DNA from 3 places in the Mycobacterium sp. NGS64 genome. Region 3 is predicted to be linked to each of the others. Evidence: riboswitches for the same ligand, from Rfam matches in the RefSeq annotation. Region 3 holds a riboswitch; each other region holds the start of a gene.

Evidence for each region. A riboswitch is a leader RNA that binds a small molecule or an ion and turns the genes downstream of it on or off. The one in region 3 is predicted to bind magnesium.
Region 1: it holds a riboswitch for magnesium, as region 3 does, so the genes downstream of both, AC5Y4S_RS16930 (hypothetical protein) here and AC5Y4S_RS29670 (PPE family protein) in region 3, are expected to answer to the same signal.
Region 2: it holds a riboswitch for magnesium, as region 3 does, so the genes downstream of both, AC5Y4S_RS08000 (Rv1535 family protein) here and AC5Y4S_RS29670 (PPE family protein) in region 3, are expected to answer to the same signal.

What each region holds. Positions count from the first base shown of each region.
Region 1 is NZ_JCALCI010000003.1:633,953-640,941, forward strand. Features, by position in the region: gene AC5Y4S_RS16905 (L,D-transpeptidase) at 1-528, shown strand, start outside; partial or broken gene AC5Y4S_RS16910 (hypothetical protein) at 521-726, shown strand; gene AC5Y4S_RS16915 (hypothetical protein) at 737-1,345, opposite strand; gene AC5Y4S_RS16920 (NADP-dependent oxidoreductase) at 1,467-2,405, shown strand; gene AC5Y4S_RS16925 (NRAMP family divalent metal transporter) at 2,407-4,173, opposite strand; gene AC5Y4S_RS16930 (hypothetical protein) at 4,219-4,428, opposite strand; M-box (ykoK) riboswitch at 4,690-4,861, opposite strand; gene AC5Y4S_RS16935 (O-methyltransferase) at 4,972-5,631, shown strand; gene AC5Y4S_RS16940 (acyltransferase family protein) at 5,636-6,989, opposite strand, start outside.
Region 2 is NZ_JCALCI010000001.1:1,614,725-1,621,713, forward strand. Features, by position in the region: gene AC5Y4S_RS07985 (carboxymuconolactone decarboxylase family protein) at 1-228, shown strand, start outside; gene AC5Y4S_RS07990 (NAD(P)H-dependent flavin oxidoreductase) at 268-1,392, shown strand; gene AC5Y4S_RS07995 (TetR/AcrR family transcriptional regulator) at 1,389-2,033, shown strand; M-box (ykoK) riboswitch at 2,128-2,297, shown strand; gene AC5Y4S_RS08000 (Rv1535 family protein) at 2,585-2,818, shown strand; gene ileS (isoleucine--tRNA ligase) at 3,106-6,231, shown strand; gene AC5Y4S_RS08010 (hypothetical protein) at 6,356-6,989, shown strand, end outside.
Region 3 is NZ_JCALCI010000023.1:6,558-13,546, reverse strand. Features, by position in the region: gene AC5Y4S_RS29675 (PPE family protein) at 613-1,881, shown strand; M-box (ykoK) riboswitch at 1,953-2,128, shown strand; gene AC5Y4S_RS29670 (PPE family protein) at 2,518-3,702, shown strand; gene AC5Y4S_RS29665 (PPE family protein) at 4,664-5,974, shown strand; gene AC5Y4S_RS29660 (PPE family protein) at 6,046-6,989, shown strand, end outside.

The DNA of each region.
Region 1 (6,989 bases), on a different contig from region 3:
ACATCGCCGAGCGGCATGCCGGGGCATTTCGAGTGGGTCGAAAATAACGTCGTGCAGTGGGTTCCGAACCACTACTGGCCCGCCCACACCCACGTCTCGGTGGGTGTGCAGGCGCTTACGACGGGCTTTGAAACCGGTGATGCGCTCCTCGGTGTTGCCAGCATCTCCGAGCACACATTCACCGTCAGCCGAAACGGAGAGGTGCTTCGCACGATGCCGGCGTCGATGGGCAAGCCCTCCCGTCCGACGCCGATCGGCAGCTTCACCGCCCTGGAGAAGGACCGCACCGTGCGGATGGACTCGCGGACCATCGGCATCCCGCTGAGTTCGCCCGAGGGATACGACATCATCGCTTCGTACGCGGTGCGGATCACCAACAGCGGGGTGTACGTGCACTCGGCCCCGTGGTCGGTTGACTCGCAGGGCCACGCCAACGTCAGTCACGGATGCATCAACCTGAGCCCGGACAATGCGGCGTGGTATTTCAACCAGGTGAGCGTCGGCGATCCCGTCCAGGTCGTGGCCTGACCCCTCGCGGACCGTGGCAAGGGCCTTGCCGGACAAGCAGCGCCAGCAATCCGTAAGCCGGAGAAACCGCTGCGCGGTGCGCCGGCGCCGACGGAGGTCTTCCGCGCGGCGGTGCAGGAGGCCAAGATCGGTGGGGGCAAAGACATTCCGCACCTCTCGGCGGCCCTGATCGACAAGTCCGTGTCGGACCTGCGCTGAGTGGCCCAGGCTAGCTGGGCAACCCGCTCTTGACCGCCGCGTCCTGCTTGCGGCCGACATCGGTCGCGACGCCCGGGTCGATGGGATCGTTGGGCGCGCTGTCGAATTCGAGGTTGACGAGTGCCTTGCCCTCGTTGAAGAGCAGCACCGTGATGGCCTGGGAATTGCCCGGAGCGGTGCCGGAGATCATCGCGCCGTTGGAGCCGATATCGATCGGCTGCCACGTTCCGCTGACCTTGCCCGCGTAGTTGGCCTTGGTGTTCTCGACTCCCGCCGCGGCCACCTTCGGATCGGCGACGATCAGGATCGTGTCACCGATCCGGCGGCTGTTGTCGGCATTGGCGAAGAGTTGCGCGACGCCCGCGGCGTTGTTCGGATTGAGCACCGGCGGCTGGGGAGTGGTGAAGTCGCCACCGATGTCGCTGGCCTTGATCAGCAAGTTGCTGTAATCGGTCTGCTGCCCGGGCGACGGGCTGGTCACCGCGCTCGAACCGGTCGCGCCACTGCCCGGTAGCGATGTGGAGGGCGAACTGTGGTGGTAGTCGCCGCAGCCGGTGGTGGCGCCGCCGACTGCCGCGGCGACCGCCCAGCCGGCGACGGTGATCCGAGCGAGCTCCATGGGGTTCCCTCCCTGTCCAATCCGCGGCGCCTGACGCTACTGCGAAATGCAGGAGGGAACAAGAGCAGGCCACGCGCCTATGCTGGCGGGGCGAGGCCTGTTCGCGGCGTGAGGGGGAAAGATGACGGCAGGAACGGCGCGAGCCGTACGGTTCGACCGTTATGGGGACCGCGACGTCCTCTACGTGGCGGACGTGGACATGCCGTCGCCCGGCCCGGACGAGGTGGTGGTGGAGGTTCGCGCCGCCGGCATCAATCCCGGCGAGGCCGCCATCCGAAGCGGTGCGATGCATGACATGTTCCCCGCCACTTTTCCGTCCGGCGAGGGCAGCGACCTTGCGGGGGTGGTGACCGCCGTGGGGCCGGGAGTGACGGCGTTTTCCGTCGGCGACGAAGTCCTGGGGTTCAGCTTCCGCCGCTCCAGCCACGCCACGCATACCGCCGTCCCGGTTGATCAACTGATTCGCAAGCCTCCCGAATTGAGTTGGGAGGTAGCGGGTTCGCTGTATGTGGTCGGCGTGACGGCCTACGCCGCCGTTCGCGCCGTCGACCCCAAACCGGGCGAGACGGTCGCCGTTTCGGCGGCGGCGGGCGGGGTCGGCAGCCTCGTCGTGCAGCTGTTGGTCCTGCGCAAGGCGGTGGTGCTGGGCATCGCCGGGCCGGGCAACGCCGACTGGCTGCGCGCCCACGGCGTCACCCCGGTCGAGTACGGGGACGGCCTGGCCGACCGGCTGCGAGAGGCGGCGCCCGGCGGGATCGACGCGTTCATCGATCTGTTCGGCCCCGAGTATGTCCAGCTCGCCGTGGATCTCGGCGTCGCGCCCGATCGGATCGAGACCATCATCTCGTTCCAGAAGGCCGGCGAGGTGGGCGCCAAGACCGAGGGCAGTGTGGACGCGTCGACGCCGGAAGTGCTCGCCGAGATGGCCGACCTGATCGCTACCGGCGCCATCGATTTCGAGGTCGCCGGCACCTACCCGCTGGACCACGTCGCCGACGCCTTCGAGGAACTCGAAAAGCGGCACACCCGCGGCAAAATCGTGCTGCTGCCGAACGGTTGATTCAGAGCGACGTGGCCGGCCCGACTATGCCGGCCTGCACGATCTTGATGATCACGAACACGACGGCCACGACCAGATAGCCCCGCAGGGTCAACAGCCCGGCCCGCCGGATCGGCGACATGACCGGCCGGTCCAGCATGGCGAGGTTGGGGGTCTGCCAACGCGCCCGGTCCTGCCGGCGCACGGCCCGCCGCTCGGCGCGCGTGAGGAGCGGCGCGTCGTCGAGTTCGTCCACCTCTTCGGGATCCACGCCACCGCCGAGCGTCCCCGCGACGGCTTCCGCGTCCCGCCGGTCGCGGTGCCGCCGGCCGGTGACGATCGCGACGGCCCCGCCCACGATCCCGATCGCCGCACCGACCGCGAGACCGGCCTCGATGGTGCCCGTGGACAGGCCCGGGAAGAAGGTCGTCGCCGTCAGCGCAAGCGACAAGACCACCAGACACCACACGACGGCCCACGCGATGATGTTCTGCCGCACCGTGTTTACCCACGGCCCCAGCACCGCCCGGTCGTTGCAGAGCAGGACCAGGAACACCGTCGCCGAGGGCAGCAGGACGCCCGCGAGGGCCTGCACGCCCTGGGTCACCAGGCCCAGGACGTGGTCCGGGCTGAACGCGACCGCGGCGGACACCGCCAGCAACACGGCGTACCCGCCATAAAACAGCGGAGCCTCGCTGACCTTCCAATGCAGCGAGTGCCGCTTGCCCAACGCGTCACCGACGGCATACGTGGTGGCCAGCCCGATCGCGTTGGCGCCGATCAAGGACGCATCCAGCAGGATGATCGCGAACAGCGCGCCCACCGTCCCGCCGAGGTGCCGGGCCAGGCCGGCGGCCACCGCACCTGCGTCGGTGAAGCCGCCGACGTCGGCGGTGCCGGCCAACCCGAACGCGGTCACCGCCATCAGGGCCGTCGCGCCGACCATGACGACGACGATCCCGATGATCAGATCGGCTCGGGCATAAGCGATCCAGCGGGTCGTGATGCGCTTGTCCACCACATTGGACTGCTGAAAGAACAGCTGCCACGGTGCGACCGTGGTGCCCACGATCGCGACGACGAGCAGCAGCACGGTGGAGTTGAGCCCGCCCGGGAACTGCGGCACCAGCCCGCCCGCCGTTCCTTTCAGCGTGGGATGCGCCATCAACACCATCGGAATGATGAGCACGTTCACCGCGATCAGCAGGAACATCAGGCCCTCCCAGCGGCGGAACGACCCCCCGGCCACCACGGCGAACAGCAACACCGCGGCGGCCGGGATCGCGATCGCCTTGGGGCAGCCCAAGAACCCGAGTGCCAGTGATACTCCGATGAATTCGGTGACGATCGTCAACGCGTTGAGGATCAGCAGATCACCGACGCTGAAGGCGCCCCAGAACTTGCCGAACCGCTCGAAGATCAGCCGCGCGTGGCCGACCCGGGTGACCGCGCCCAGCCGCAGCACCATCTCCTGGTTCACGTACAGCACGGGGATCAGCAGTGCCAGCGTCCACAGCAGCCCCATCCCGTAGTTCTGCCCCGCCTGCGCGTACGTCGCGACGCCGCCGGCATCGTTGTCCCCGACCATCACGATCAGTCCGGGACCGGTGATGACCATCAGGGTCCGCAGCCGCCGCCAGCGGCCACCGGTAGCCGGGTGTGCGGCGTCCCGGTTGATGCGACCGAACGCGCCGACGATGTCGCCGGCGTGCGCCGAATCCAGCACGGCTTGGCTTGGCGCCTCGGACGTACTCAGGTCGCCGCGGGGCTCGGTCGAGATCGACGTCATCGAATCCTCGCTATCTCCGAACAGGTTCGGGGTCGGGTTAGCGAATCATCGCCGGTTGTTGTCCGGCGGATGCCCGCCCAGCGAGGCCGAGATGACCGCGATCGGCATCCGCGACACGTAGAGGTTGGCCCGCTCCTGCGGAGTCAGCGTGCTGCGCGCGTGCAGCTTGCCGACCAAGAGTCGGCCGATTCGCAGCATCGACCGGCCGCGTCCCCGCTGCAGACCGGTAAGGCGGTGTGCAACAACAAAAGCCATGATCGTCTCCTGTCGGGAGGTCCGATCGGCTCCTGGCATGGCCCTAGGCGCCCGCAATGCGCTTGCTGCGCAGCGGTATAGGGGACCCGAGGAAATCAGGCGGCGAATAGGACGCCGGAACCGGATCGGGACAAGACGGAATTGGGATACGGACTGTCGCCGGGACTCATCTCGCCCTCACCTCCTCACGGCCGGGACACACGCGGGTGTCGTCACATTCACCTGAACGGAAGAGGCGAAATGACCGGCGGAAAACCACCGGTCGCACCCCTCTCGTCGGAGCTTCGGCACTGCACGGCGTATCCGATGGTTCCGGAAGCCACTTGGGCTCAACCCTTGGGTCCGGGAAGAGCTGTCCTGACCCGGGGCGTCTCTCGACGTTCGGGGTCAGTGGCCTGTATCCGTGCAGACGCCTCACCTACCGAGGTGCTTGCCCGTCCATCTTGCACCGCGACCCAATGGGCGTCAAATTACTTTACGCAACCATCACGTTGGTTTCTGTTAACCCAAGACCCATCGACCGTCGCGACTACGCTCGAAACCATGGCTAATACTTTGCAGGCGCCCAAGGTCGCGACGGTGCTCGACCGGATGTACACCGAAACGAAAAATCAAATGTCGCGGTTGCGGGAAAGGGTCGGCGATTTCGACCGGCCGATGAGCGCGCAGGAGCGCGCCGACGCGATGAGCGAGTTTTACATCCCGGTCACACCGGAATCCGGCCGCCTGCTCTACGCGCTGGTGCGGGCGACCCGGCCGGCCACGGTCGTCGAGTTCGGCATGTCCTTCGGAATCTCCGCGGTTCACCTGGCCGCGGCGGTACGCGACAACGGCACCGGCCGGGTGGTGACCACCGAGCTCAGCGCCAGCAAGATCGCCGCCGCCAAGCAGACCTTCGCCGAGACCGGCCTGGACGACGTGATCACCATTCTCGAGGGAGACGCGCTGACCACGCTGGACAAGCTCGACAGTTCGGTCGATTTCGTCCTGCTGGACGGGTGGAAGGACCTCTACCTCCCGGTGATCGAGCTACTCGAACCGCGCCTGTCCACCGGCGCGCTGATCGTCGCCGACAACGCCAGCGCCGCGGACACCCAGCCCTACCTCGACCGGGTGCGGGACCCGGACAACGGCTACGTCAGCTTCAACTTCCTGGTCCGGGAAAGCGACAGCATGGAAATCAGCTGCCGCACCGGCGATTAAGGGCCTAGCGCAGGGATTCCTCTAACCAGGGCGTCAGCCATTTCACCCCTTCGGGGGTGAGATGGACGCCGTCGCTGCGCACCTTGATGCCGTCGACCTTGGTCGTGTAAACGCCGTCCGGGCACAGCTTTTTGTTGAGGTCGAGGATTTGGACGCCGGTGTGCTGGGCGATCGTCTTGCGCAGCATGGCATTCCAGAGGTTGACCCGGTCGGGCTGGTCCTCCGGATACAGCCGGCCGTCCGGCTTCTCACCGCCCCGGCTGTAGGGCACGGTCGCCACCACCACACGAACACCGTTGGCACTCAGGATGTTCAGCGCTCGCTGCAACTCACCGTTGAGGTAGGCGTCGAAGGTCGGATCGCCGATATGCGTCCATTGCCCCTCGTTGACCCGATCGACCGTCTCCCACCGGCCGATGATCAAGAGCGCGACGTCGGGCTGATCCTGGCCGAGCTGCGCCGACCACCTGATGGGCCAGCCGTCGCATTCGGGCCGCTGCTCAAGGGTTTGGCCGATGTACCGATACGGCGTGCCGCGCACCAGGCTGCAGCCGATGACGGTGTGGTCGAGGAACGCGAAGCCGGGTGTCGGCGGCAGGTAGTGCATCCAGGTCCACCCGATCGAGTCGCCGAACACCGAAACGGTGAAGGGCCGGTGGGGATCGCGGGGCGCGGGGCGGCCACCGCCCGGCGGGGACGGCGAGACCGCGGCCACCGCCGAGACCCCCGGGGGCAGGCCCTCGCGCAGGCCGGGCCCGGTGCCCACCGGGACCACCAACAGCGTCACCGCGGCGGCGCTGGCCACGGTCGCCGCCGCGAGCGGCAACAGCGGCACCCGCGCCGGCCGCCACCGGCGGATCGGTTGTTCGATCAGCCACCACGACGCCGCGGCGACCACCACCGTGGCGGCGCACCGCGCGCCGAACAGCGGCAGGCCGGACCATCCGGTGCGTTCACCGTTGAGGGCCAGGAAGATTGGCCAGTGCCACAGGTACACGCCGTAGGAGATGGCGCCCAGCCACACCAGGGGACGCAGGGCCAGGATGCGGGCGATGGCGCCGCGCTGCTCCATCGCCACCGGGGCGACCACGAGGACGGACGCGACCGCGACCCCGATCAGCAGACCGTGGCGAAACTCACCGGCGCGGCCCGACGCGAAGTGGGTCGCCGCCGCCAGCCCGGCCACGCCGAGCAGCGGCAAGAAGCGGGCGACCCGCCGTCCCCACCGGCTGCGGATCAGGCACCAGCCGCGGTTCATCGACGGCCAATCCCGCACCAGCAGTGCCGCCGCGGCGGCGCCGGTGAGCAACGCCTCCGCACGGGTGTCGGTGCCGAAATAGATTCGGTCCCTCGTCGAA
Region 2 (6,989 bases), on a different contig from region 3:
GCCGAACGCGCGGTGCTGGCTGCCACCGACGACGTGGTGCGCGACGGCGCGGTGAGCGCCGAGAGCTGGGCCGCGTGCGAGCGCGAAATGCACGGCGATACAACGGTTCTCATCGAGCTGGTCACCGCCATCGGGGCGTGGCAAATGGTCGCGTCGATCCTGCGCAGCCTCCAGGTGCCCTTGGAAGAGGGCGTGGCCAGCTGGCCGCCGGACGGCCGGTCGCCCTAACCGATTGACTTATCAGTCAGTAACTCTTAGCGTCGGGCAATGCGAACCAGGGTCGCCGAGATGCTCGGCGTTGAGTTCCCGATCTGCGCCTTCAGCCACTGTCGCGACGTGGTGGCCGCGGTAACCAACGCCGGCGGGTTCGGGATCCTCGGCGCCGTCGCGCACAGTCCAGAGCGCCTGCACAGCGAGCTCACCTGGATCGAGGAGCAGACGGGCGGCAAGCCCTACGGCGTCGACCTGCTGTTGCCGCCCAAGTACGTCGGTGCCGAGCAGGGCGGGATCGACGCCAAACAGGCGCGCGAGCTGCTGCCTGAGGAGCACCGCGCGTTCGTCGAGGACATCCTGTCCCGCTACGGCGTCATGGTCCCCGCCGAGGAGCCCAGGGCGTCGGCCGGGGGCCTGAACATCTCGCCCAAGGGCTACGAGCCGCTGCTCGACGTGGCGTTTGAGCACGACATCCGGCTGATCGCCAGCGCGCTCGGGCCGCCGCCCGCCGACCTCGTCCAGCGCGCCCACGACCGGGGCGTCGTGGTGGCCGCGCTCGCGGGCACCACGCAACACGCGCGGCGGCACGCGGCCGCGGGCGTGGACCTGATCGTCGCGCAGGGCACCGAGGCGGGCGGCCACACCGGCGAGGTGGCGACCATGGTGCTGGTCCCCGAGGTGGTGGACGCCGTGTCGCCGGTCCCGGTTCTCGCGGCCGGCGGGATCGCGCGGGGTCGCCAGGTCGCCGCCGCCCTGGCGCTGGGGGCCGAAGGGGTGTGGTGCGGCTCGGTGTGGCTGACCACCGAAGAGGCCGAGACGGTCCCCGTGGTCAAGGAGAAGTTCTTGGCGGCCAGCTCCTCGGACACGGTGCGCTCCCGGTCGATGACCGGGAAGCCGGCGCGGATGCTGCGCACGGCCTGGACCGACGAGTGGGAGCGGCCCGACACCCCCGATCCGCTCGGCATGCCGCTGCAGACGGCGCTGGTCACCGGCTCTCAGGTGCGCATCAACCAGGCCGCGACCAATCCGGACTCCAAGGCGCGTGAGCTGGCGACGTACTTCGTCGGCCAGGTGGTCGGTTCGCTCGACCGGGTCCGCCCGGTCCGCTCGGTGGTGCTCGACATGGTGGAGGAGTTCATCGACACCATCGGCCGGCTCGACGGCCTGGTCGGTACGTGACCAGCGCGACCCGCCGGCGCCGCGCGGTCAGCGACGAGGACAAGTCGCAACGGCGCGAGCAGATCATGTCGGCCGCCAAAGAAGTGTTCGCGCGCAAGGGTTTTCATGCGACGACCATTGCCGACATCGCGAAGCGGGCCGGCCTGGCCTACGGCTCGGTCTATTGGTACTTCGACTCCAAGGACGAGCTGTTCCACGCGTTGATGGCGGCCGAGGAGGGCGCGCTGCGCGCCCATGTCGCTGCGGCGTTGGGGGCTCCGGCCGGGGACGCCGGGCAGTGGGAGTCGCTTCGGGTCGCGGTGCGGGCGACGCTGGAGTTCTTCGAGTCCGACAAGGCGACGGTCAAACTGTTGCTGCGGGATCCCTGCGCGCTGGGCGAGCGCTTCGAAAAACATCTCGGCGGGATCTACGAGCGGTTCATCGACGACATCGAAAGCTTCATCGTCGCCGCCCAGGAGCGCGGTGAGGTGATCGGCGCCCCGCCACGCATGGTGGCGTACACGCTTGCGGCGCTGGTGGGCCAGCTGGCACAACGGCGGCTGAGCACCGACGACAACGTCACCGCTGCTCAGGTGGCCGATTTCGTGGTGGCACTGGTGCTCGACGGGCTACGCCCGCGCAGCGCCGGTGAAGCTTGTTAAATCCTGAGTGCCCGCGTAATGACTGCATAAAGATTCGGCCACACGGCACAGATCACATTGACCGTGTCATGGCGGTCATGCATGATCGGTCGCGTATGCACCTCGTTAGGTGAGGCGTCTACACGAATACAGGCCACTGACCCCGAACGTCGAAAGACGCCCCGGGTCAGGACAGCTCCTCCCGGCTTAAGGGTTGAGCCCAGGTGGCTTCCGAGTGATCGGACACGTCGTGTAGTGCCAAAGCTCTGACGAGAGGGGTGCGGATCTCCGGCGGTTCGCCGGTTTCTGTACTCCTTTTGGTGCGCGTGGATCGCGCGGGCAACCGCACGCGTCGTGACGTCGAGGAGGTGAGGGACGAATGAGTTCCAGCGATAGTCCGGATCGAAGTCCGGGCTGTGTTCCGTCCCGATCCGACCCGAAGCGCGACGTTCTCGGCTGAGTCGCCGCAACGCTAATCGGCTTACCCGCCAAGCGTTCTCGGATCGGAACCACAACGGGATGGGACACGTCAGTCCAGTCAACGTTCGTTTGAGTTCCGTCAGGAGACGATCATGACCGCAGTTCTGCACGACGAAGTGGTAACCGTCGCGCCCGCCCGCAAGCTGACCGTGGTGCGCGACACGACCCCGGCTCCCGCGCCCAAGAAGGCCACGCGCCGGGCTGAGGGCACGACCATCGTCATCAGCGACCCGCTGGTGGACGGCGCCGCTCACTTCTTGGCCATCGGCGTGCGTCACGTATACGCCGCGCTGTGGCGCGTCGGCGTGCTCGATGTCCGGGCCTAAATGCCTCCAAGGGGCTACCCGGCCGCAGGTCTTCCCTGAGACCAGGTAGCCCCTTGGAGTGCTGGGTTTGAGTAGAATCGAGACACTGGCATCGATCCGGCGATCACCGGGGAGCCTTCGGAAGAACGGCCGGCAGGCTCAGTAGAACCGAACGGGTAGGCCCGTCACAGCCCTCATCGAGCGGTCGCGTGAGAGCGCGGCAAGCGGGGTGGTACCGCGGCGCTCGCGCACCTTGCGCGTCGTCGTCCCCGGCCTGAGCATGATGGCCACAGGAGACGACACAGATCGTGACCGAGAACGCTGACGTCAAGGCGTACCCGAAGCTGGCCGGCGGTGCGCCCGATTTTCCGGCGCTCGAAGTCGAGGTTCTCGACTACTGGGCGCGTGACGACACCTTCCGGGCCAGCATCGCCCGCCGCGACGGCGCCCCGGAGTACGTGTTCTACGACGGGCCGCCGTTCGCCAACGGGCTGCCCCACTACGGTCACCTGCTCACCGGGTACGTCAAGGACATCGTGCCGCGGTATCGCACCATGCGCGGCTACAAGGTGGAGCGCCGGTTCGGCTGGGACACGCACGGGCTGCCCGCCGAACTGGAAGTCGAACGCCAGCTCGGCATCAACGACAAGTCCCAGATCGACGACATGGGGATCGCCGCGTTCAACGACGCCTGCCGCGGATCGGTGCTGCGCTACACCGACGAGTGGCGGGCGTACGTGACGCGCCAGGCCCGCTGGGTCGACTTCGACAACGACTACAAGACCCTGGACCCCAGCTACATGGAGTCGGTGATCTGGGCGTTCAAACAGCTGTGGGACAAGGGCCTGGCGTATGAGGGCTATCGCGTGCTGCCGTACTGCTGGCGCGACGAAACCCCGTTGTCCAACCACGAATTGCGGATGGACGACGACGTCTACCAGAGCCGCCAGGACCCGGCCCTGACCGTCGGTTTCAGGGTGGCCGGGGGTGAGCTCGACGGCGCCTATCTGTTGGTGTGGACGACGACGCCGTGGACCCTGCCGTCGAACCTCGCGGTGGCCGTGAACCCCGAGGTGACCTACGTGGCGGTCGAGGCCGACGGCCGCCGCTTCGTGCTGGCGGAGGCGCGGCTGGCCGCGTACGCGCGGGAGTTGGGTGAAGAGCCTGACGTGCTGGGTACCTATCGGGGGGCGGACCTGCTGGGTTTGCGCTACGTTCCGCCGTTCCCGTATTTCATGGACACCCCCAACGCATTTCGGGTGCTGCCCGGTGACTTCGTGACCACCGAGGACGGCACCGGAATCGTGCACATGGCGCCGGCCTACGGCGAGGACGACATGGCGACCTGTGAGGCGGCCGGCATCGCGCCCGTCACCCCGGTCGATTCCAAGGGCCGGTTCGACGCAAGCGTCCCGGATTACCAGGGGCAGCGCGTTTTTGACGCGAATCCGCACATCATCCGCGACCTGAAAAACCAGAGCGGTCCGGCGGCGGCCAACGGCGCCGTGCTGGTCCGCCACGAGACCTACGAGCACCCCTACCCGCACTGCTGGCGGTGCCGCAATCCGCTGATCTATCGGGCGGTGTCGTCGTGGTTCGTCGCCGTCACCGAATTCCGCGACCGCATGGTCGAACTCAACCAGCAGATCACCTGGTACCCCGAACACGTCAAGGACGGCCAGTTCGGCAAGTGGCTGCAGGGCGCGCGGGACTGGTCGATCTCGCGAAACCGCTACTGGGGCACCCCGATTCCGGTGTGGAAGTCCGATGATCCGGCCTACCCGCGCGTCGACGTGTACGGCAGCCTCGACGAGCTGGAACGCGACTTCGGGGTGCGGCCCACCAACTTGCACCGGCCCTACATCGACGAGCTGACTCGGCCCAACCCCGACGATCCTACCGGGCGCAGCACGATGCGGCGCATCCCGGACGTGCTCGACGTGTGGTTCGACTCGGGCTCGATGCCGTATGCCCAGGTGCATTACCCGTTCGAAAACCGCGACTGGTTCGACGGGCACTACCCGGGCGATTTCATCGTCGAGTACATCGGCCAGACGCGCGGCTGGTTCTACACCCTGCACGTGCTGGCCACCGCGCTGTTCGACCGTCCGGCCTTCAAAACGTGTGTCGCGCACGGCATCGTGCTGGGCTCCGACGGCCAAAAGATGAGCAAGTCGCTGCGCAACTACCCCGACGTCTCGGAGGTGTTCGATCGCGACGGCTCCGACGCGATGCGGTGGTTCCTGATGGCCTCGCCGATCCTGCGCGGGGGCAACCTGATCGTCACCGAACAGGGCATCCGCGAAGGCGTGCGCCAGGTGCTGCTGCCGTTGTGGAACGCGTACAGCTTCCTGGCCCTCTACGCGCCGAAAGTCGGGAACTGGCACACGGATTCGGCCAACGTGCTGGATCGCTACATCCTGGCCAAGCTGGCGGAGCTGCGCGACGACCTCACCGAGTCAATGGATGTCTGCGACATCTCGGGGGCCTGCGAACAGCTGCGCCAGTTCACCGAGGCGCTGACGAATTGGTATGTGCGACGGTCGCGTTCGCGGTTCTGGGAGGAAGACACCGATGCCATCGACACGTTGCACACCGTGCTGGAGGTGAGCGCCCGGCTGGCCGCCCCGCTGCTGCCATCGGTCACCGAGATCATTTGGCGCGGTCTGACGTTCGAGCGCTCGGTGCATTTGACCGATTGGCCGGACGCGGACGCGCTGCCCGCGGACGCCGGCCTGGTGGCGGCGATGGATCAGGTCCGGGAAGTCTGCTCGGCGGCGTCGTCGCTGCGCAAGGCCAAGAAGCTGCGGGTGCGCCTGCCGCTGCCGAAACTCACCGTGGCCGTTGAGAACCCGCAGCGGCTCGAGCCGTTCGTCGACCTGATCGCCGACGAGCTCAACGTCAAGCGGGTCGAACTGACCGACGCGATCGACACGTACGGCCGGTTCGAGCTCACGGTCAACGCGCGGGTGGCCGGCCCGCGGCTGGGTAAGGACGTGCAGGCGGCGATCAAGGCCGTCAAGGCCGGCGAGGGCGTCGTCAACCCCGACGGCACCCTGACGGCGGGTCCCGCGGTGCTGCAGCCCGACGAGTACAGCTCCCGGCTGGTGGCCGCCGACCCGGATTACACCGCGGCGCTGCCCGACGGGTCCGGTCTGGTGGTCCTCGACGGCACGGTGACCCCGGAACTGGAGGCCGAGGGCTGGGCCAAGGACCGGATCCGCGAGCTGCAGGAACTGCGCAAGTCGACGGGGCTCGACGTGTCCGACCGCATCAGCGTGGTGATGTCGGTGCCCGGCGAGCGGGCCGACTGGGCGCAGACGCACCGCGACCTGATCGCGGGGGAGATCCTCGCCACCAGCTTCGAGTTCGGCGAGCCCGCCGACGGCTCGGAGATCGGCGACGGCGTGCGGGTGAGCATCAGTAAGGCCTGAGCCGGCGCGGGCCGAAAAACTTCTGAAAAAAGTTCCGAAAAAAGTGTCCGGCGTGGCGGGGCTGGCTGCTCCTACCTGTGACGGCGGCCCAACGGGGGCCGCGACCACAGTTAAGGAACGCACCATGAGCACCATCGAAGACTTCCAGTCCGCTACCTTCGCCGCCATCCCGCACGAGGACCTCACGGTCGCCGAGGCGTGGGCGTCGAGCCCGTTGGGTGACCCCTCGATCGAAGACGGATCCCTGTCGGAACCCGCAAACTTCGAGGACTTCCCGCCCACCACGGTGACCGAGCAGCCGCGCTCGCGGGCCACGACCGTCCTGATCGCCGCGGCGGTGATCGCCGGGCTAGGAGTGGTCGGCGGGCTGGGCATGATGCTCATCGACGGGACGGGCTCTAAGCAGGAGAAGCCGGCCGTCGTCGTCCCGAATTCCAATGTCAGTCCGATTTCGCCACAGTCCGCCGCCGCGGTCGCGCCGCCGCCCGTGGCGCCGGCCCCGCCGTCCCTCGTCACGCCGCCCGACGCCGCGCAATTGCCGAGCGGTCCGGTCAGCGGTGGCGGCGCGCCGGTGTGGAACGCCCCCGCGCCGGTCGTCGCGGCGCCGCCCGCCGACCCGGGCACCCCGCCCGACGCGCCGGCCGACCCCGGCACCCCGCCGCCACCGCCGAACGTGACGGTGAACATCCCGCCGGTGGTGGTGCCCGTGCCCATACCCGTTCCGGTGCCGTCGGACCATGATGGCGATCACCCGAGTG
Region 3 (6,989 bases):
TCGGGCAGTTCCGACTGGCAAACGGCCGCAATTGCTTTCGGTGGCGCCCGCGCAGATTTCGATTCCCGCGGCGGTCCGGGACCGCCGTCGGGTTCTATGAGCTTTCTATTAATTTCCAGTGGATGAGCGGTTCGCATTGCCGGGCGTCGGCACCGGTGCCACCATGATCCTCAATGCTCATCGCCGAGCACAGTTTCCCCGCGGAAATGGGCCTTAAGAAGGGGATTTAGGTCATTCGTCGCAAGACGCCTAGAAACAGGCGGCTTTTGCCCCACGCATGGTTTCGCCGGGGGTCTCGTCCCGATTCGGGCAACCATGGCGCACTTCCGTGAGCGCCCTGGCCACGACGGGAGGTGGGCGTACTGGCCGAATTGACCTTTAACGCATGAGAACAACGACCGTTTCTTTCCGATCCGGTCGTGGCGCGCTGGCCGCCGTTTGAATCGGCAACACCCGACATAGCACGGCGGCCGCCTGCCCGCAGCCGGGTCGGACTATCCGCTCTCAAAGGAGAAGTCCGATGTATTTCTTTGTAACACAACGGAAATCACTACGCAACGCAGCCATGCAGGCCACCGAGACCGTGACGGCCGGTTAAGGGGGGTGGCGGCAATGGATTTCGGAGCACTACCACCAGAAGTCAACTCCGCCCGGATGTATGCCGGACCGGGCTCGGCGCCGATGATGGCGGCCGCGACGGCCTGGGCCGCGCTCGGTGCGGAGCTCGGTTCGACCGCGGCCTCGTACGACTCGGTCATCACCGGGCTGACGAGCGAGTCGTGGATGGGGCCGGCCTCCGCCTCGATGGGCGCCGCCGCGGCGCCGTATGTCCAGTGGATGACCAGCACCGGGGCGCTCGCCCAGCAGGCGTCCGCCCAGGCATCGGCCGCGGCGGCGGCCTACGAGGCGGCGTTTGCCATGACGGTGCCCCCGGCCGAGGTCGCGGCCAACCGGGCCCTGCTCGCGGCGCTGGTTGCGACCAACTTCCTCGGGCAGAACACCCCCGCGATCGCGGCCACCGAGGCCCAGTACGGCGAGATGTGGGCCCAGGACGCGGCGGCGATGTACGGCTACGCCGGGAGCTCGGCGGCGGCCTCGACGCTGACGCCGTTCGACCCACCGGTCCAGACCACCAATCCGGCCGGGTCGGCCGCCCAGGCCTCGGCCGTCACGCAGGCCACGGGCACAGCGGCGGGCACCGGCAGCCAGACGGTGGACCAACTGATGTCCGCGATACCGACTGCGCTGCAAGGGTTCTCGTCACCGCTGTCGACGGTCGCGAACCCCGCTGCGGCCATCCCGGGCCAGGGGCTGCTCGACGGCATCCTGAATTTCCTGGATGGGGCGGACGGCAACGCGATCGGGACCTTCTTGAACTCGTCGTTCGTCAACGGATTCGTCTCCGCCGGCTACGTGAGCCCCGCCATCATCGAACCGGCGGTCACGGCCGGGATGTCGGACATCAACGCGCTGGCGGTCTCCGCGACGCCCGGGGCCACCGCGCTGCCACCGATGGGCGCCGGCGCCGGGAACCCGGGATGGTTGCCGCTGTTGACGCCCGGGGCCGCCCCGGCAGGCATAGCGGGCGACCTGAGCGGAGCGATTTCGGGCGGCACGAATCAGGCGGCGCTGGTCGGTCGGTTGTCCGTGCCGCAGGCCTGGACGGTGGCCGCCCAGGTGGAGAACCACGCCGGGGCGACGTTCGCCGGGGGTGGCTGGACCAACGCCGTCGGCCCGGGCGCCGGCGCGCCGCAGGCCGGCCCGGGGCCCATTCCCGGAATGCCGGGCATGCCCGCCGCCACGGCCGGAGGTGGCTACGGCCACGGCCCCCGCTACGGCTTCCGCGTGACCGTGATGCCGCGTCCCCCGGCCGCCGGGTGACAACGGGCTTGTTGCGAGCGTGTGGCAGTTGGTTTGACTGATCTACCGTCCGGGTGCCACGATGGCCTGTGCAAGCACCTCGCTAGGTGAGGCGTCTGCACGGATACAGGCCACTGACCTCGAACGTCGAAAGACGCCCAGGGTCAGGACAGCTCTTCCCGGCTTAAGGGTTGAGCCCAAGTGGCTTCCGGCTCAGGTGAATCGGATACGCCGTGTGGTGCCAAAGCTCTGACGAGAGGGGTGCGGTCTCCGGGAGTTTCAGCCCGGGCCCTTCTCCCCGGTGTGCGAGATAACGGCATCCCCGTGTGCCCAGGCTGTGAGGAGGTGAGAGCGAAATGAGTCTCGACGATAGTCCGTATTCCAAATCGACCATTTCGGTTCGATCCGGCCCCGGCCCCTTTCTGACCGTCTGAACGGCTAACCCCGACAGGCCTCCTAGAGGCGCGTCCGCCTAGCGGAACGCGTCCGTGAATTGCGCTGAAACCAGCCATAATTGCCGGCCGGCACGGGTCACCCTCTTTCCGCGAGGAGTAGTCCGATGTCGCTTGTCTTCGCACCTCCGGCGGACTTCGCCGTAGCCACAACACAATTCAGCAACCACGCCACCCGCGCGGCCCGTAGGGGAAGGGGCCAACGATGACCGCTGCACTCGATTTCGCACTGCTCCCACCGGAAGTCAACTCCGGCAAGATGTACTCTGGGCCGGGCTCGGGCCCGATGCTCGCCGCCGCGTCGGCTTGGCATGGGCTCGCCGCCGAATTGCGCTCCACCGCAATGTCTTACGGCGCGGTGCTGACCGCGCTGACCGGTGAAGAATGGCACGGCCCGGCGTCGGTGGCGATGGCCGCCGCCGCCGCGCCGTATGCGGCCTGGCTGGGCACGACGGCCGAGCAGGCCGAGCAGACCGCCGCACAGGCCGAGGCCGCGTTCGCCGAGACCGTGCCGCCGCCCGTCATCGCGGCCAACCGCGCCCAGCTGATGGCGCTGATCGCCACCAACATCCTCGGTCAGAACACCCCGGCGATCGCGGCGACGGAGGCCCAGTACGCCGAAATGTGGGCCCAAGACGCGGCCGCGATGTACGGCTACGCCGCCTCGTCGGCGGTCGCCGCCCAGCTCAGCCAGTTCAGCGAGCCGCAGCAGACCACCAGCCCCGGTGGGCCGGACGCGCAGTCGGCCGCGGTGGCCCAGGCCATCGCCACTCCGGCCGGGGCTCAACAGGGCACGCTGGCACAGCTGATGTCCGCGCTGCCCTCCGCGCTGCAGGGGCTGGCGTCGCCGGCGTCGTCGCAGACGCCGGCGTCGGAGATCGTCGGGCTGTTGACCGGATCCGGGTCGGGATCCGCCACGCTGGACGGCCTTTGGGCACAGTGGGGACCCAACGCCAACATCTGGAACACCGCCTTCTCGTCCGGGTTCTACATGCCCAGCAACACGCTGGCCCCATTCCTGGGCCTGCTGGGCCAGGGGGCCGCCGCAGGCGACGCGGCGGACGCGGCGGGCCAAGCGGTCGGCGACGCGATCGGTGAGGCGGCGGCGGGTCCTGCCGTCGAGGGCGTCGGCAATGCCGTCGCGGCCGGCGTCGGCCACGCGCCGATGATCGGTGCGATGTCGGTGCCGCCGAGCTGGACCGCGCCCGCGCCACTGGCCGGCCCGCTGGCCTCGTCGCTCGGCGGGACGCCCATGGTGGCACCCCCGGCCATGGCGGCCGGCATGCCCGGGATGCCGATCGGGGCCGCGGGTGCGCAACCCTACGGGCGCGCCGTGCCGCAATACGGCTTCCGTCCCACCTTCGTCGCGCGACCCCCGGCGGCCGGCTAGCGCTCACCTCACAACGGTTACTCGCGCGGATTGAGCGTTCCGCAACCTCGCGATCATGCCTACTAGGCGCGTGTCCGGGGCAATGAGCACCGCAAATCGGCCGCATCCGGCTCACAGCAAACTTCCAGCAGCAAATCAGCGTTCCACCAGCGGCGAATGCGTACGCTAGGTGAAATTCAGGGGAGCACCAGATGACGAAGAACTATCCATTTGGCGAAGGAGTCGCTGAGGATGCCAGGGCCGAGGCGAACGGGCGCGGGCAAAGGATGCGGACGGCCCAGAGCAACCTGGCGAACGCCGACGGCGCCGTCGGCCCGACCTGCGATTAATTGAATTTCACAAGAATCACGGTGAGCGCTCGAGCCAACCCCCGCGATAAGCGCTGGCGAACTCGAGAACTATCGGCATTAAGAGAGTTTATGCGTGTCGAATATGTTAATTGCTTGACCGTGTGCAATAACGGTGGACGCGGGCGCCTTAATTTATTGGGCCCGGTTAGCAACGGTTAACGACCGGCACTCGCCGGTCGGCCAGTCTTTTGCGCCAAAGGCACGGCGAGCTTAAGTCCCATTTCTGGCCGGTTGCTGGGAATCGGCTACGGATAACCTGGACAACGTCTTTTGCGGCGGCATGTGTTAGCTGACCAGCAGCATTCTCACAGGCATATTCGAGCGGTGACACTTGTCGTTTACTTTACTATTACATCCCTGGAACGCGCCACGAATACGTTCCAATCACGATGATCGCTACATTAGGCAGCGCCGCCTGAACGCGGGGCGGACCGCCGCCGCTGACACATCTTGATTAGGAGTGTGGAACCCTGTCGTCCTCATACACGTCCAATCAATGCGTGAATTCGGCAGCGGATTCCATGGATTCCATTAGAGCTGCCGCGCGGTTGCGGACGGGCCGGAAAGCCGCGCCTACCATGGCGGCCACTCAAGGGGAGCGGAGTAAGTAGATGTTGGATTTCGGGGCGCTACCACCGGAGATCAACTCGGGGCGGATGTATGTCGGCGCGGGGTCGGGGCCCATGCTGGCGGCCTCGGCCGCCTGGGATGAGTTGGCGACGGAACTGCAGTCGACCGCCGCCTCGTACGGCGCGACGATCGAGAGCCTCGCCACCGGGCCGTGGACGGGGCCTTCCTCGATCGCCATGGCGGCCGCGGCGGCTCCCTATGTGGCGTGGATGAGCGCGACCGGCGCGCAGGCAGAGGAGGCCGCCAGCCAGGCCAAGATCGCCGCCGGCGCCTACGAAACCGCCTTCGCAGCCACGGTGCCGCCACCGGTGATCGCCGCCAATCGTGCCCTGCTGATGGCGCTGATCGCCACCAACTTCCTGGGCCAGAACACCCCGGCAATCGCGGCCACCGAAGCCCAATATGCCGAGATGTGGGCCCAGGACGCCGCCGCCATGTACGCCTACGCCGCCTCGTCGGCGACGGCATCAACGCTGACGCCGTTTACCGAGCCGCCGCAGACCACCAGCGAAGCCGCACCGGCCGCGCAAGCGGCCGCGGTCTCTCAATCCACCAGCACGCCAGCGGCGTCAATTGGCACACAGCTGTCCCAATTCATCAGCTATGTGCCGACTTTCCTACAAAACCTGGCGACGACCGTCACATCGCCCACGGCGCCAACGGCGACGACGGGAAACCTGCTGTCGGGACTGAACCTGCCGCAGCTGGCAACCCTGCCGACGCTGCCGACGGGCCTATCGGGCGACCTCACCGCCTGGAACAACATCATGAGCACCATCGCCTCCGGGCCCTACTCCCTGCAAGGCTTGGCCTCCATACCCGGCGGTCCATTCCTATCCTTCGGGCAGGCGTACGCGTGGGGCCAGAACGGACAGAGTGCCGCCGCTTACCTTGCAGGTCCCAAGGCCATCACCGGGGCGCTGGCGCCGCTGACCCAGGGGGCCAGCGCCGTGAAGCCGATGCTCAGCTCGGCCGTCGGGGGCTCGATGGGCAAGGCCGCTCTGGTCGGGGGGATGTCGGTGCCTCAGGGCTGGACCGAGGCCGCGCCGGCGATCAAGACACTGGCGTCGGTTTTGCCGACGAACCTCGCTGCCGCGCCGGCGGCCTCGCTCACGGGCGAGGAGGGGGTCTTCGGCCAGATGGCGCTGTCGAGCCTGGCCGGTCGCGCCGTCGGGGCCGCCGCATTCCAGTCCGGGGGCAGCGGTAGTGCGGCGCTCGGCTCACTGGGCGGTGTCATCGAGGCCGACCCTGCCGCCGCCACCATCATCGTCATTCCGGTGGTAGAGGAGTGACGGCAGTGACCGAAATCAACGCAGCAGCACCGTCCACCCGGGCGCAGACGAGCAGGCAAGGGGTATAGACGATGTTTTACGGAGCTTTTCCGCCTGAGTTCAACTCGGGCCGGATGTACGCCGGGCCCGGAGCGGGGTCGCTGCGGGCGGCCGCCGCGGCCTGGGATGGGCTGGCGAGCGAATTGCAGTCCACGGTGTCCTCGTATTCCTCGGTGGTCGACAGCCTGACCAGCGGATCGTGGGTGGGTCCGTCATCGGTCAACATGGCGGCCGCGGTTACGCCGTACCTGGCCTGGATGCAGGGCACCGCGGCGCAGGCCGCCGAAGCGGCGATGCAGGCCACCGCTGCCGCAACCGCCTACGAGACAGCCTTCGCCGCGCACGTGCCGCCGGCGGAGATCGCTGCCAACCGCAGCCAACTGGCGTCGCTCGTGGCAACCAACGTCTTCGGGCAGAACACCCCGGCGATCGCCGCCACCGAAATCCAGTACGCCGAGATGTGGGCGCAAGACGCCGTGGCGATGGACAACTACCTCGTTTCGTCGGCGACCGCCGCCAACGTGACGCCGTTCAACGAGCCGCCGCAGACGACCAACACCGCGGGCACGGCGACCCAAGCGGCCGCGGTGACCCAGGCCGCCGCCACCCCGGCGGGGACCGTAGGGAACCTTTTGTCGGCAGCGGCTAACCCGCTCACCAGCACCAACCCTATCCTGCAGGGGCTGTCGAACCTGGCCACCGACTACACGGACACTATGAACGGGCTGTTGAACTCGTTGTTCGGATCCGGCACGGGCACCCTCTACGGCAACCTCTACAACGCCATCAAGGTCCCGCTCGGCTTTACCACGGGATTCAACGACATCGGGCTGCTGATCAACTTCCCCGTGTCGCAGTTTTTGAAGTTCGCACCGCCCGTGGGATACGGAGCGCTCCCGAAGGACGCCCTGGGGGCGGGGCTGGGGGCGCTGGGCTTCGGCCGCGGCACCCTGTTTAACGCGGTGTCGGCGGGCAT